DNA from 4 places in the Sinobacterium caligoides genome. Region 2 is predicted to be linked to each of the others. Evidence: riboswitches for the same ligand, from Rfam matches in the RefSeq annotation. Region 2 holds a riboswitch; each other region holds the start of a gene.

Region 1 (2,983 bases), 150 kb from region 2:
CACTCCCATACCAATGGGACGATGCTTAAGGTTAGAGTTTCTCGCCTCTTTGACCGCATAATAATTAATATCAATAACGTTATCGAGCAACCTTATTGCAGAATGAATGGTTTTTCGTAAACGTTCTCGATCCAGCTCGCCATTTACAATATGGTTCGACAAGTTAACCGAGCCGAGATTACAGACTGCAATCTCATCCGAGGCTGTATTCAACGTAATCTCGGTACAGAGGTTCGAGGAGTGCACCACCCCAACATGTTGCTGTGGCGATCGGATATTGCACGGGTCTTTAAAGGTGATCCATGGGTGCCCCGTCTCAAATAATGACGCTAGCATTTTTCGCCACAGCTGCTTGGCTGGTACCGTTTTACACAGCGTTATCTCACCACGCTCGGCCATCGCCTCATAGTGATGATAGCGCTCAACAAACGCCTGGCCGTATAGATCATGCAACTCAGGCACATCACTTGGCGAAAACAGCGTCCACGATTTATCCTCAAATACCCGCTGCATGAACAGATCCGGTATCCAATTAGCGCTATTCATATCGTGGGTACGCCGACGCTCATCACCGGTATTTTTACGCAGGTCTAAGAATTCTTCGATATCGAGATGCCAGCATTCAAGATAGGCGCAGACAGCGCCTTTACGCTTACCTCCTTGATTGACGGCAACAGCACTATCGTTAACGACCTTCAAAAAAGGCACCACTCCCTGAGACTGACCGTTAGTCCCTTTAATTACCGAACCCATTGCTCGCACAGGCGTCCAGTCGTTACCTAAACCCCCGGCCCACTTCGATAACAAAGCGTTATCTTTAATCGCATCATAAATCCCCCCTAAATCATCGGGCACAGTACTCAAATAACACGACGACAACTGCGGGCGCTTACTCCCTGCGTTAAATAATGTCGGTGTCGAACACATATAATCAAACGATGAGAGCAGCTCATAAAATTCAATCGCCCGCTGATCTCGATCCTGCTCATGTAACGCCAAGCCCATGGCGACACGCATAAAGAAGACCTGCGGCAACTCTAGGCGACTCTCACGCCAGTGCAAAAAATAGCGGTCATAAAGCGTCTGCAGGCCAAGATAGGTAAACTGCAGATCACGCTCCGGCTTAATGGCTTCGCCCAATCGCGCCAAATCGAAGCAGAGTAGCTCCGGCGACAACAACTCCAAGGTAATACCCCGCTCAATCGAGGCCAATAGTGTCTGCGGGTAATACATCGCCTCCAGGCCAACCGCGCCAGCAGAAACTTCATCAACAGCGAGAAAGCCTTGCACCTCCTCCCGCAGAGCCTCCAACAACAAGCGTGCGGTGACTTGTGAATAATTCGGCTCTTCATCGATCAAGGAGCGGGCCGCCATAATCAACGCTGTCGCCACATCTTGCTGCTTAATACCATGGTAGAGGTTCCCCTCGGCGTCGTTTAACAGCCGGGCCACATCAACATCGTCCAAGCCACTACAGGCCCAACCAATCACAGCGCTCAAACGCCCTCGATTCAACAACGACTCGGAACCATCGGCATGGGCAACCCGAATACCGATCTGAGCCTGCTCTTGTTCTTGTTCCGTACGACGATACGCATGCTCCTCCCTGTAGAGTACGTAAGCCCTCGCGACTTTGTGTAGCTCCTTGCGCATCAAACCCAGCTCAACCTGGTCTTGTATTTCTTCAATATTCACCGCCCCGCCGTCGGGGCGGTAGCGGCTAATACGTTGGCCGATCTCATCGACCAACTGGTCTACCGTCTGCTTAACTCGGCTAGAGCCTGAGGCGGCCTGCCCCTCTACCGCTAAAATCGCCTTAGTGATAGCCGTAGCGATTTTGCTAGCTTGATAAGGTGCCGGCTGGCCGTTGCGTTTAATAACTTGAATAGTCGGTTCGGAGTAGCTGTTAAGCTGCTGAGACATGATCATCACCTGTGTAATACCGCGTATCGTTAACTCCCTCCGCGATAACACGTCATAGACGCGGCGAAGAGAACAACACACTCACAGTAAACTCAGTATTACGCCCAACAGGCTGAGACCGAATCACACAGTACTGGCAAACGAACGACCATAGTCGAGGCGACTACGGCATCGTCAATGATGCGCAGGGTGTCTTCTCATCACCTGTTTCGCGAAGGCATGATATCCCCATTGGCAGACCGTTAGTTTGTCTGTCGCAATAGGCACTTTGACAGGTCTTCGGACTCAGGAGCGAGTTTATGAAAGCCGATAATCTCTATCGTCCCACACAATCACCTACAGCGACGGCTTCCCATTGATCGTTGATCAACAGTGCCTGAGTGTCAGCAGCCAATGCTTTGGCGATAACTTGCACTCGTGTCGCGTTCGTTCTCCCATACCGCTGCGCGTCAGTTCCGGATTCACACCGGATTCCCTCTTCGTCTTACGCTGTATACATGCCATGTCTCCTGGCGGAAACCACAACATGTGCGCAAAAATCAAAGCACCGACACAATATAGGCTATTCCATCTAATGTAAAGCCTGAAGTAACAGCTGTCTTCTAAGCTCTACAGAAGGCGCCGGGCTGTGACATAACAGCGGCTCAATGATGACTGGCGATGGCCAGTAGCGAGCCGGCAGCGATGAACAGGCTACCAAAAATACGGTTTTGCAAACGAATATGGCGCTCATTCTTAATCAATTTAACCAGCTTACTCGCCAGCCAAGCGTAGCCCATCATTACCGTCATATCGACTGCTATCATTGTTCCCCCCATAGTCATCACCTGCGGAAACTGAGGACGCCCTGGCAGTAAAAACTGGGGTAATAGCGCCACCCAAAAAACAATCGCCTTAGGGTTTGTCACATTAACGACGAACGACTGGGCAAGCAGCGATGACACTGAACTAGGCCGCCCCTGCCCCTCAGCCAAATCAAAACTTGTCGTCTCAGTAAACTTACGATACCCCAGGTAAATCAGGTAGCTCACCCCCATCCACTTAATAACCGTGAAAGCAA
Region 2 (2,983 bases):
CATCGTCTCAGCACTGAATAGCCACCTGTTAGAGATGGCTGACTTCCTACGCCCCAACTACGGCACCAGCTACCCGCTACCTAAATCCAAAACACCAAAATTCCTCGCCTGGCTGCTGGGACCCATGGTAGGCACCACCCGCAAGTCCATCTCACGTAATCTAGGCTATTCCTGGAAGGCAGATAATAGCAAAAGCAAGCAAGAACTTGGCATTGAGTATCGTAGCATCTCTGAGGCAATCAATGCCATGTTTGCCCAGCTTGAGAGTAACAACCAACTGTAAGCAGAGCGCGCAATGATCATTCATGGCTTCGGTCATTGCGACCTCATGCCTCTTTACAACATTAAGACTCTACAGCTGTTTTTTACGCGACTCCGGTAACGCTATTAATAGCCTAGAAATAAGTGCTTACGTTGGCTATCGCACAAACTCATCAAGCTCAGCATTACCTAACTTATAAAGCATATGCACCTTATCGAGCCCGTGCCCATAGCCATCTTTCTCTATCTTTATAACTGTAAAGTTATGCTTTTTATAAAAATCAACCGTGTGCTGCGACGTATCGATCAGCACATCGACCTGCTGAAAGTTTCTCCCTATGTTGGCCAGCCTATACTTCAAAAGAAAAGTTCCGATGGATTGACCATGGCAGTCATTATCAACCATCCCTCAGCAAAGCCCAACGATTTCTCCAAGACTCTCATAGCCGCCACATGCTACAGCTTCACCCTTTCTTAAAATTACAAAATATGAAGCATTAGATGACATAGAATCTAAGTACAACTGGAAATCTACAAGCTCCTCGGATGAGAAAAACTTTCCACTATTACTTTTGAATATCCTTAAACAATCACTTCTATATTTTTCATTATAATTTACGACTTCCACCTATCCCCCTCAGTACACCTTACACATTCAACAGCGAGCGTAACGAAGTCATAGCCATATTACTAGCGACTTTGAATACTGTAGTTATAGCAAGCCTAGATATAGTAAGTCTTGTTATTCTACCGATGACCATTAATTAAGCCCACGATAACTGGGGCAACAATATATGAAAATTAATTTTATCTAAAAACTCAACACAACCACCGAATGATGCACATCAATAAATTTTGCGTACACAAAACGACTGTGTTAGGATTTCGCGCATCTTGAGGTGCCTATTGTCAATTTTTAACGATTGATTGGATAGGTTAAATGGGAAGATGGTGCGTTTCGATATCTTTATCTAAACAATGCCAACGCTGCCCCCGCAACGGTAATCACTCTGTGAAAGCCCGACACCTGCCTCGCGATACGATGAATATGAAGCGGAGGGCTTCATAGAGCTGCTATGCACTGAATACGTCGAGTGAACGACCTTTTCATTCTGCATGCTATGTACATTATCTCTATTTCCCCTCCCTCATTCGCGCTTTTATGCTATTTGACGATTGAGGTTGCACAGTGATCAATAAGAATAAATTTATTAACAATAGCCTTGGGTTATTGCTGCCAATATCCGCCAGTGCCTTTGCTGAAACTATACCGCTAGAAGAAGTTGAGGTGGAGGGTAAAAGATACCTGAATACCTTACACCTGAAAGATACCAATAGCGCTTCTAATCGCCTCGGCCTAAAGAGCATGGATATACCGGGCAGTGTAGACATCATCAGCAAACAAGACATTGCCCTCAAAGCAGATTATTCCCCCCTGTCTGCCGTAACACGCTCTGCAGGCTTTGCCGCTACAGCCAGCCCAGGCAACGGCGGCACCTCCATGGCAGTCCGTGGTTTTAACGGTCATAGCTCTGTCGTACAGACCTATGACGGTACCCGCTTATACGTTGGCGCTGGTACCGTCACCTTTCCAGCAGACACCTGGACACTTGAGAGAGTCGAAGTATTACGAGGGCCAGGCTCTGTTATCAACGGTGTTGGAGCGATAGGGGCGACCATCAACTATGTGCCTAAATCTCCCCAGTTTGGCAGCGTACGTAACGAACTGGATGTTACCGCAGGCAGCTTTGGTCTACTCCGCCTCGCTATAGGCTCAGGCGGCGGCATCAGCGATGACCTTGCCTACCGAGTTGACGCTGTCAGCCACAAGAGTGATGGCGATGTTGACGATGCAGATGAGCAGCGCTCTGTATTTGCAGGCTCACTACACTGGCAAGCCACAGATAACCTCGATATAAAGCTCAGTGTTGACTATGCCGACATTGATGCCTCAACCTATTGGGGTACCCCTTTAATCGATGGCAAAGTTGATCAACGTATTCGAAAAAATAATTACAATATCAAAGACGGTATCGTTAACTATGAAGATTTATGGCCACGCTTAAATGCTCAATGGCAGATCAATGATAACGCAACCCTCAGAAGTGATAGCTATTACCTAATGGCAAATCGACACTGGCGTAATGTTGAAAGCTATAGCTTTAACCCGGATAGCGGGCAGGTAGATAGGGCGTACTACCTAGAGATTCTCCACGATCAAACACAGCTAGGTAATCGATCTGATATGTTATTCGAGTTCGATACTGCAGGCATGGCAAATCGCCTCAGTGTCGGCGCAGAAGTTAATCGTATCGACTTTACCCACAAGAATAACCGTAGTTACGGTGGCACAACATCGGTAGACTTACTTAACCCGTTAGCAGGAAAGTGGGCAGACGGCGTCGAATACCGTACCAGCAAAGACTTCAGTTCTGAAACAATGCACTATGCGATTTTTATTGATGAACACATTCAGATCAACGATCAGTTCAGCCTGGTAGGCGGCCTGCGCCACGACAGTATCGACTTTGATCGCAATGACGTTGCCCGCAGCAATGGCCCAGAACACGCCGAACCCTATGCCGTTATTAACGACGACTTATCAGGCACCAGCTGGCGCTTTGGCGCGGTATATCAGCCACAAGAGAATATCAGCCTCTATGCACAAGCCAGTAAAGCGGTGGACTCCGTGCAATCTATTCTCACCGCTAGCACACCCAAC
Region 3 (2,983 bases), 250 kb from region 2:
ATAAATCAACCAATGGGTCCGCCAACAGGTTAACCTCGTCGACATAGAGCACCCCACCGTGCGCTTTAGCCAATAACCCCGGAGCAAACTTCACCTTTTTGTTATCTAGAACCTGCTGTAGATCGAGACTACCGACCAACATTTCCTCGCTAGCGCCCAGCGGCAGCGTCACAAAAGACGGTACTCGCTCATTCTGAGACGGCAAAATATCAGCGACAGCACGCGACAATGTTGACTTAGCCAGACCTCGTGGCCCACTAATTAAAACCCCACCAATAGCCGGCTCAATTGCAGCCAAAAGTAGGGCCAATTTAAATGGGGACTGCCCTACAACGGCTGAAAACGGGTAATCAGGCACGAGCTTCCAGTGCCACACTGGCTGATGCACTGACAATTCGCTTTACGGCCCAGGCCGCAGCTACACCAAGCACAAGCCAAAACACTAGGTTTGCCGCGCCACTAGCCCACAAGAATTCTTCATGCAAACTGTTGAGTGCAGCTAACGCAACAGGATCTGGGTGCGAGAACATCGGTGCATCAGCGTGCGGGGCTCCCAAGATAAAAGGCAGCGCCAGCAATAATGGCGCAATAAATTTACTAACAAACGGACCATAAAACAAAACAAGCAAAGCCATTGCACTGCACACAGTTGCCAACAGCCACCACGTTTGACGATTTTCTATCGCTGCCGCTTCTGCGCCTGGTATTTCTGGCGGAAGCCCCAAACCCGGGATAACAAACAAAGCAAGAAAGCCGCCCACCCCCCAAATCGCACCTTTGAGTAAATTAAGTTGAGCGACACCCTGTGCGCTTAACTGTGTCATCACGGCCATAAGGACGGCGGAAAAACCAACTCCAGCCAATACATTAGAGAGCAAGCTATAAAGAGTACGCTCGGTGCCATCTTCTGGCGCCCAAGCCTCTTCGTCATGATGATGACCTATAACAGCCTCACCGTGCTCATGCTCATGCTCATGTACAACAGCCGGCTCATCAGCCACCTCATAAGCTTCTGCAGCAAAAATAATAGGGGCAACACTGAGCTGCTGGACAATAGTTAAAACGAGACCCGCCAACAAACCTACCAAAATGGCATTAAAAATAATTCCACGAAATATCATGATATTTTTCCACTAGCAATCGCTCGCAAAACGCGAGACAAGAAATATTTAAAATTTTAAGCTCTCAACTAACAACGGCAAAAACCACCCGAAAAGGTGGTGAGCGCTATTGCAGAAAGTGACTTAATGGCAAGGAAAGGCCAAAGAGTGGCGCGTGTCATGCGCCGCATTATGGGCTGCATCCATGGGTGCAAAACCAACGGCAAACAATACTAGAATACCGAAAATAGCTGCACCGAAAGCTTGCGCTAGTGAAGAAGATTTTACTGAAGCAGCCGATTGCTGCTCAACAACATGTGAAGACATAGATATAGCCTCTGCACCCACCGTGCAATGATAAAGGAAAGAATTAACAGGCCGGTCTTCGGGCTCAAAAAGGTTATATAACGTCGCCTGTGCCTTCCCAGATTTTTTCCAGTGGCAGATACAGACTACTCTTTTTTACCGATGCGGGGGCAGCGTTGGGATTGTCTTACGACCACCAAACTTCCCGATTATCCCATCACTGGGCACCTATTATTGTATGATCCGGGAATTCTACTTAGGGTAGTAAGTATAATCAAGCACTAACATTGGGAGTGAGCGTCAGAGCCTATGCAGATAATAAATATTTTTATCCACCTTATTGCTCGAGTGTAAAATACCGACAGCCACCCCTTGCTTCGCCAAACGCTGGTTAAGCTCACTCGAATAAAGTACAGACCTAAAGTGCCGATAGCTTAACTCCTCCGTTGAAAAAAGCTGTCGATATAGAGCAGGCAAAGTGAATGATATGCCCTCTTCTCGCTGGTCAAAACCCTCTAAACGGCCACTTAAACCTGATTCAACCAGCCCCTCAAAAAATCGATAAATCCGTGCCTGCATAAAAAGCTCGAGTAAATTGGCAAGCGGGCATTGTATGTACTTCGGGAGCAAAAATACAACCACCAACTCAGAGCTTTCAGGGTCTCAGCCGCATAAAACAGTCGCCATACAAAAATTCTTTTTATACATCAAGACTCTATTTTTTGACTTTAAAGGCCTTACTTGTTGTTTCTCACCACATAGTGAAATAGCAAAACAAAACAAGCCCCCTAGTAAGAACCTCTATAAAAATAAACTCAACGCAATAACATTTTTAGCATCTGACGACAGCTTTCCTTTCTAATTTCTACCGACTGTACTTCAACGACAACAAAACCAAAGGCAGCAGTCATGATTCGCTTCAATAGCTGTGGCGCACTACACTCTGCCGTTAGCTCAAGGCTTTTTTGCGCCTCAGCTATATTCTCACACAAGAACACACAAACCTCGTTGTCATCCCAGCCCGTTTTAGCCGGGTGACGAAGCATGAAACCAAAGACCTCTCTCCTTAAGCGCTCAGGCGTTTGCTCAAGCAATTCGAAAACGGCATCGAGCATACGATAGACAAACTCAATACCTGTAGCATCGCCCGCATGCCTACGCATCAGGGTTAATGCTCGCCGCTGAATCTGCCACTCCAACTCACGAAGAAAATCCTCTTTAGTCGCAAAATTGGCATAGATTGTCGGCCTCGTCACACCAGCTTTTTTTGCCACTGTATCAATACGCAACTGCGACAAGCCAACCTCTGCAATCTCTTCCAGTGCCGCAGAGAATATCGCCTTCCTGGTCTGCAAGCGCTGCTGCTCGCGCTTAGAGAGTGCAGACACATCTCGATCCACCATGACTTCACCTCGAGAACATCATCAAATTCAAACGATGGCAAACATGATTTCACCACCCTCCCATCAATCACCTTGCAGCGACAGTGTTGACAGTTTACACATGTAAAGACCACATCCCAAACATCATCAACAAAAAATCGGCATATTTCGATAAATCAACCAATCAGCGCACAA
Region 4 (2,983 bases), on a different contig from region 2:
CCAGCCAACAGCCTACACAGCAGTACAGTACGACCATCCCATCGACCGCCTGATCATCGCCACTAAGGCTCAGCATACCGCCCAAGCACTTGCCAGCGTAGCATCACGCTTAACCGATGACTGCATCATCCTGAGCCTACAGAACGGCATGGGCCAACAGCAGCACATCCTCGACCACTACCCTAATGCTCGACTCTATTGTGGTGTCAGCACCGACGGTGCTTATCTGCAATCGCCCTTTCATGTGGTACATGCCGGCGCAGGTACCACACGCATTGGTCGCTACCCAGAAAACGCTCACGACACCCCAGAGACTAGCGCGCTGATCGCCGAGCTGCCAACCGACGTGTTAACTATCTGCGCCGATCAACACATCGAACGACAGCTGTGGCAGAAGCTGGCCATCAACTGCCTAATCAACCCCCTCACCGCCCTCTATCGCTGCCATAACGGGGAGTTGATCAACCACCCCCAAGCTCGCCCACGACTCGAACAACTCGCTGAAGAGCTCGATCGTATTATCGCCGCCGAAGGCCTTGCAGAGCTCGTTCCCGCCGCTCTATCGACCGCCTTAAACGTGGCGAAGATCACCGCCGCCAATCGCTCATCGATGTTCGCTGACGTACTTGCGGGACGTGACACCGAGATCAACTTTATTACCGGCTACCTCTGCCAACGAGCCGCGCAACACAACATAAAAGTCCCGTGTAACCAAAAGGTGTTAGACGACATCAGATTGCTCAAGCCTAACGCTTAACCCATGTCGCCGACAATTGACCAGAACCGGCACTCCCGGTATAGTCGCCGCCACTGAACGAGGAATTATCCAGTAATCATAGATGACACTGATAATCTCAGGGAAACAGGTACCGGCTTCGCGCCCTCATTCCTGTGCTGCCCCCGCAACGGTAGGCCGATACTCTAATAAGAGTAAAGGCGAGCCCGACACCTGCCCTCGACAGTTATCCATAACGATGACGCGGAGGGCCTCATCGCAGAATTCCACTCCGGTAGTAAGCCGTCAGTGTCTGCCTTTCCCCCGCCCAATCCGTTAGTAACGAATTCGCATCATTAAAGCGAATCACAACACTAGACCTTGATTGGGATTGACCATGAAACACACATTACTTGCTCTACCTTTGGCGATTGTTAGCGCCAATGCCCTGTTAGCCAATACAACCTTAGCCAGCGAAGCTCCAGAAGAAATCATGGAGGAAATGGTCGTCGTCGGCAACCGCATCGCAACCCCCATCAGCAAAGTTTTGGCCCCTGTCACCGTTATTGATAAAGATGATATCAATCGCCGCCAGCCTCCTTCTTTAGGTGCGCTATTGGCCACGACACCTGGTGTCAATATGGTACAGAGTGGTAGTACCGGTGCACAAACGGCACTCATGATTCGCGGCTCGAAAACAGCGCAATCCGTGGTACTACTGGACGGTCTTCGCATTGGCTCCGCAACAACAGGCTCCACAGCCTATCAATATATTGACCCAGAGAGTATCGATCGCGTCGAAATAGTCCGCGGCGCGCGCTCCAGCCTGTATGGTGCCGATGCTGTTGGCGGTGTTATTCAGCTATTTACCAATGATGGCACGGCGAGTGAAGACTATAGTAAAGCCATTATCAAACAGAGCTATGGCTCACATAACACACTCAGTAGCGTCCTCGGTATCAAAGGGCAGCAAGATGATACTTTTTATCAATTATCCGCCTCACATCACGAGGGCGAAGGCTTCGACAGCACGGCTGAAAAGGGCAACGGTAACGATGACAAGGACGCATTTCGCAACACCAGCATAACGGCCTCATTGGGCAAGCACTTCGGCGAAAATTTCACATTGAAGGGTAGCTTCTACCAGTCCAAGGGGAAAAGTGAATACGATATCAATAAACCCACAGACTCTAAGTACAACCCTCTACCGACAAGCACGCATATCAATCCTTATACTGACTACCTTGTTCAAGCTGCCTCAATAAAAGCCTCACTACAAGCCACTGAAAACTGGCGTACAGAATTGGTGTTTGGCGGCAGTAAAGACGGCAACGTTAGCAAAGACAGTTTCTCCGAAGAGAACAATAACGTATTAGCCCTAGCATCAAAGTTCAACACTCAGCGTTACTTTGCCAGCTGGCTCAACGAAATCACCATCACCAATCAGCAACGAATCATCGCCGGTATCGACACCCAATATGACAAGATCGATACAAGCGACAACTACGATAAAGACAATCGATACAACAACGCCGTCTACGCACAATACGAAGTGGATTTTTCACGCAGCCAGCTCTCCCTCTCTGCCCGCAGCGACGACAACAGCACCTACGGACGTAACAACACCGGCCACGCCGAGTTTGGCTTTGACCTGACAGACAACATCAATATCGTCACCAGCGTAGGTACCGCCTTCCGTGCACCGAGCTTCAACGATTTATATTACCCTAATGACGGCGGGTCTAAAGGCAACCCAGACATCACACCAGAGACTTCAACCAATAAAGAATTCTCTATTCGTGGCGACTACGATGTCGTCGACTGGCAGGTCAACCTTTTCCACAACAACGTTGACGACCTGATTGAGTGGGGCTACAACCCCGAGACATTCTACTCTCAACCAGAAAATATCAGTAAAGCAACCCTCAAAGGCTATGAGCTTATCGCTACGACCGAGTTTTATCAGTGGAAATTAAACGCCAACTACACGCGACTGATGGCCGAGAATGACAACACAGGTAAAACCTTACAAAATCGACCAGAGCACTCCGCCGACATCGACTTAAGCCGAACACTGAATGATTGGACGTTCACTATCGAGCAGCAAATTCGCTCCTCATCCTATAGCGATCGTGCAAATAACAACGAACTATCAGGCTACGGCTTGACACACCTACGCCTCAGCTACGCTATCAACCCAGAGTGGCAAGTAACTGCTGCATTAAATAACATTTTTGACAAAGAATATTATACCAATGCTGATTTCTA

What was found. Region 2 has a riboswitch for cobalamin ahead of EDC56_RS03080 (TonB-dependent receptor). Riboswitches for the same ligand answer to the same signal wherever they lie in the genome.
Region 1: another riboswitch for cobalamin. It lies ahead of EDC56_RS03730 (ribonucleoside-diphosphate reductase subunit alpha); the one in region 2 lies ahead of EDC56_RS03080 (TonB-dependent receptor).
Region 3: another riboswitch for cobalamin. It lies ahead of EDC56_RS02040 (CbtB domain-containing protein); the one in region 2 lies ahead of EDC56_RS03080 (TonB-dependent receptor).
Region 4: another riboswitch for cobalamin. It lies ahead of EDC56_RS08405 (TonB-dependent receptor plug domain-containing protein); the one in region 2 lies ahead of EDC56_RS03080 (TonB-dependent receptor).

Annotation. Positions count from the first base shown of each region.
Region 1 covers NZ_RKHR01000003.1:817,987-820,969, forward strand. The annotation lists gene EDC56_RS03730 (ribonucleoside-diphosphate reductase subunit alpha) at 1-1,923, opposite strand, end outside; cobalamin riboswitch at 2,177-2,462, opposite strand; gene rhtB (homoserine/homoserine lactone efflux protein) at 2,568-2,983, opposite strand, start outside.
Region 2 covers NZ_RKHR01000003.1:665,128-668,110, forward strand. The annotation lists gene EDC56_RS03070 (NAD-dependent epimerase/dehydratase family protein) at 1-283, shown strand, start outside; gene EDC56_RS03075 (GNAT family N-acetyltransferase) at 419-667, opposite strand; cobalamin riboswitch at 1,142-1,310, shown strand; gene EDC56_RS03080 (TonB-dependent receptor) at 1,451-2,983, shown strand, end outside.
Region 3 covers NZ_RKHR01000003.1:414,964-417,946, forward strand. The annotation lists gene EDC56_RS02030 (ATP-binding protein) at 1-388, opposite strand, end outside; gene EDC56_RS02035 (CbtA family protein) at 351-1,121, opposite strand; gene EDC56_RS02040 (CbtB domain-containing protein) at 1,245-1,427, opposite strand; cobalamin riboswitch at 1,460-1,653, opposite strand; gene EDC56_RS02050 (TetR/AcrR family transcriptional regulator) at 2,222-2,809, opposite strand.
Region 4 covers NZ_RKHR01000004.1:383,760-386,742, forward strand. The annotation lists gene EDC56_RS08400 (ketopantoate reductase family protein) at 1-757, shown strand, start outside; cobalamin riboswitch at 824-971, shown strand; gene EDC56_RS08405 (TonB-dependent receptor plug domain-containing protein) at 1,113-2,983, shown strand, end outside.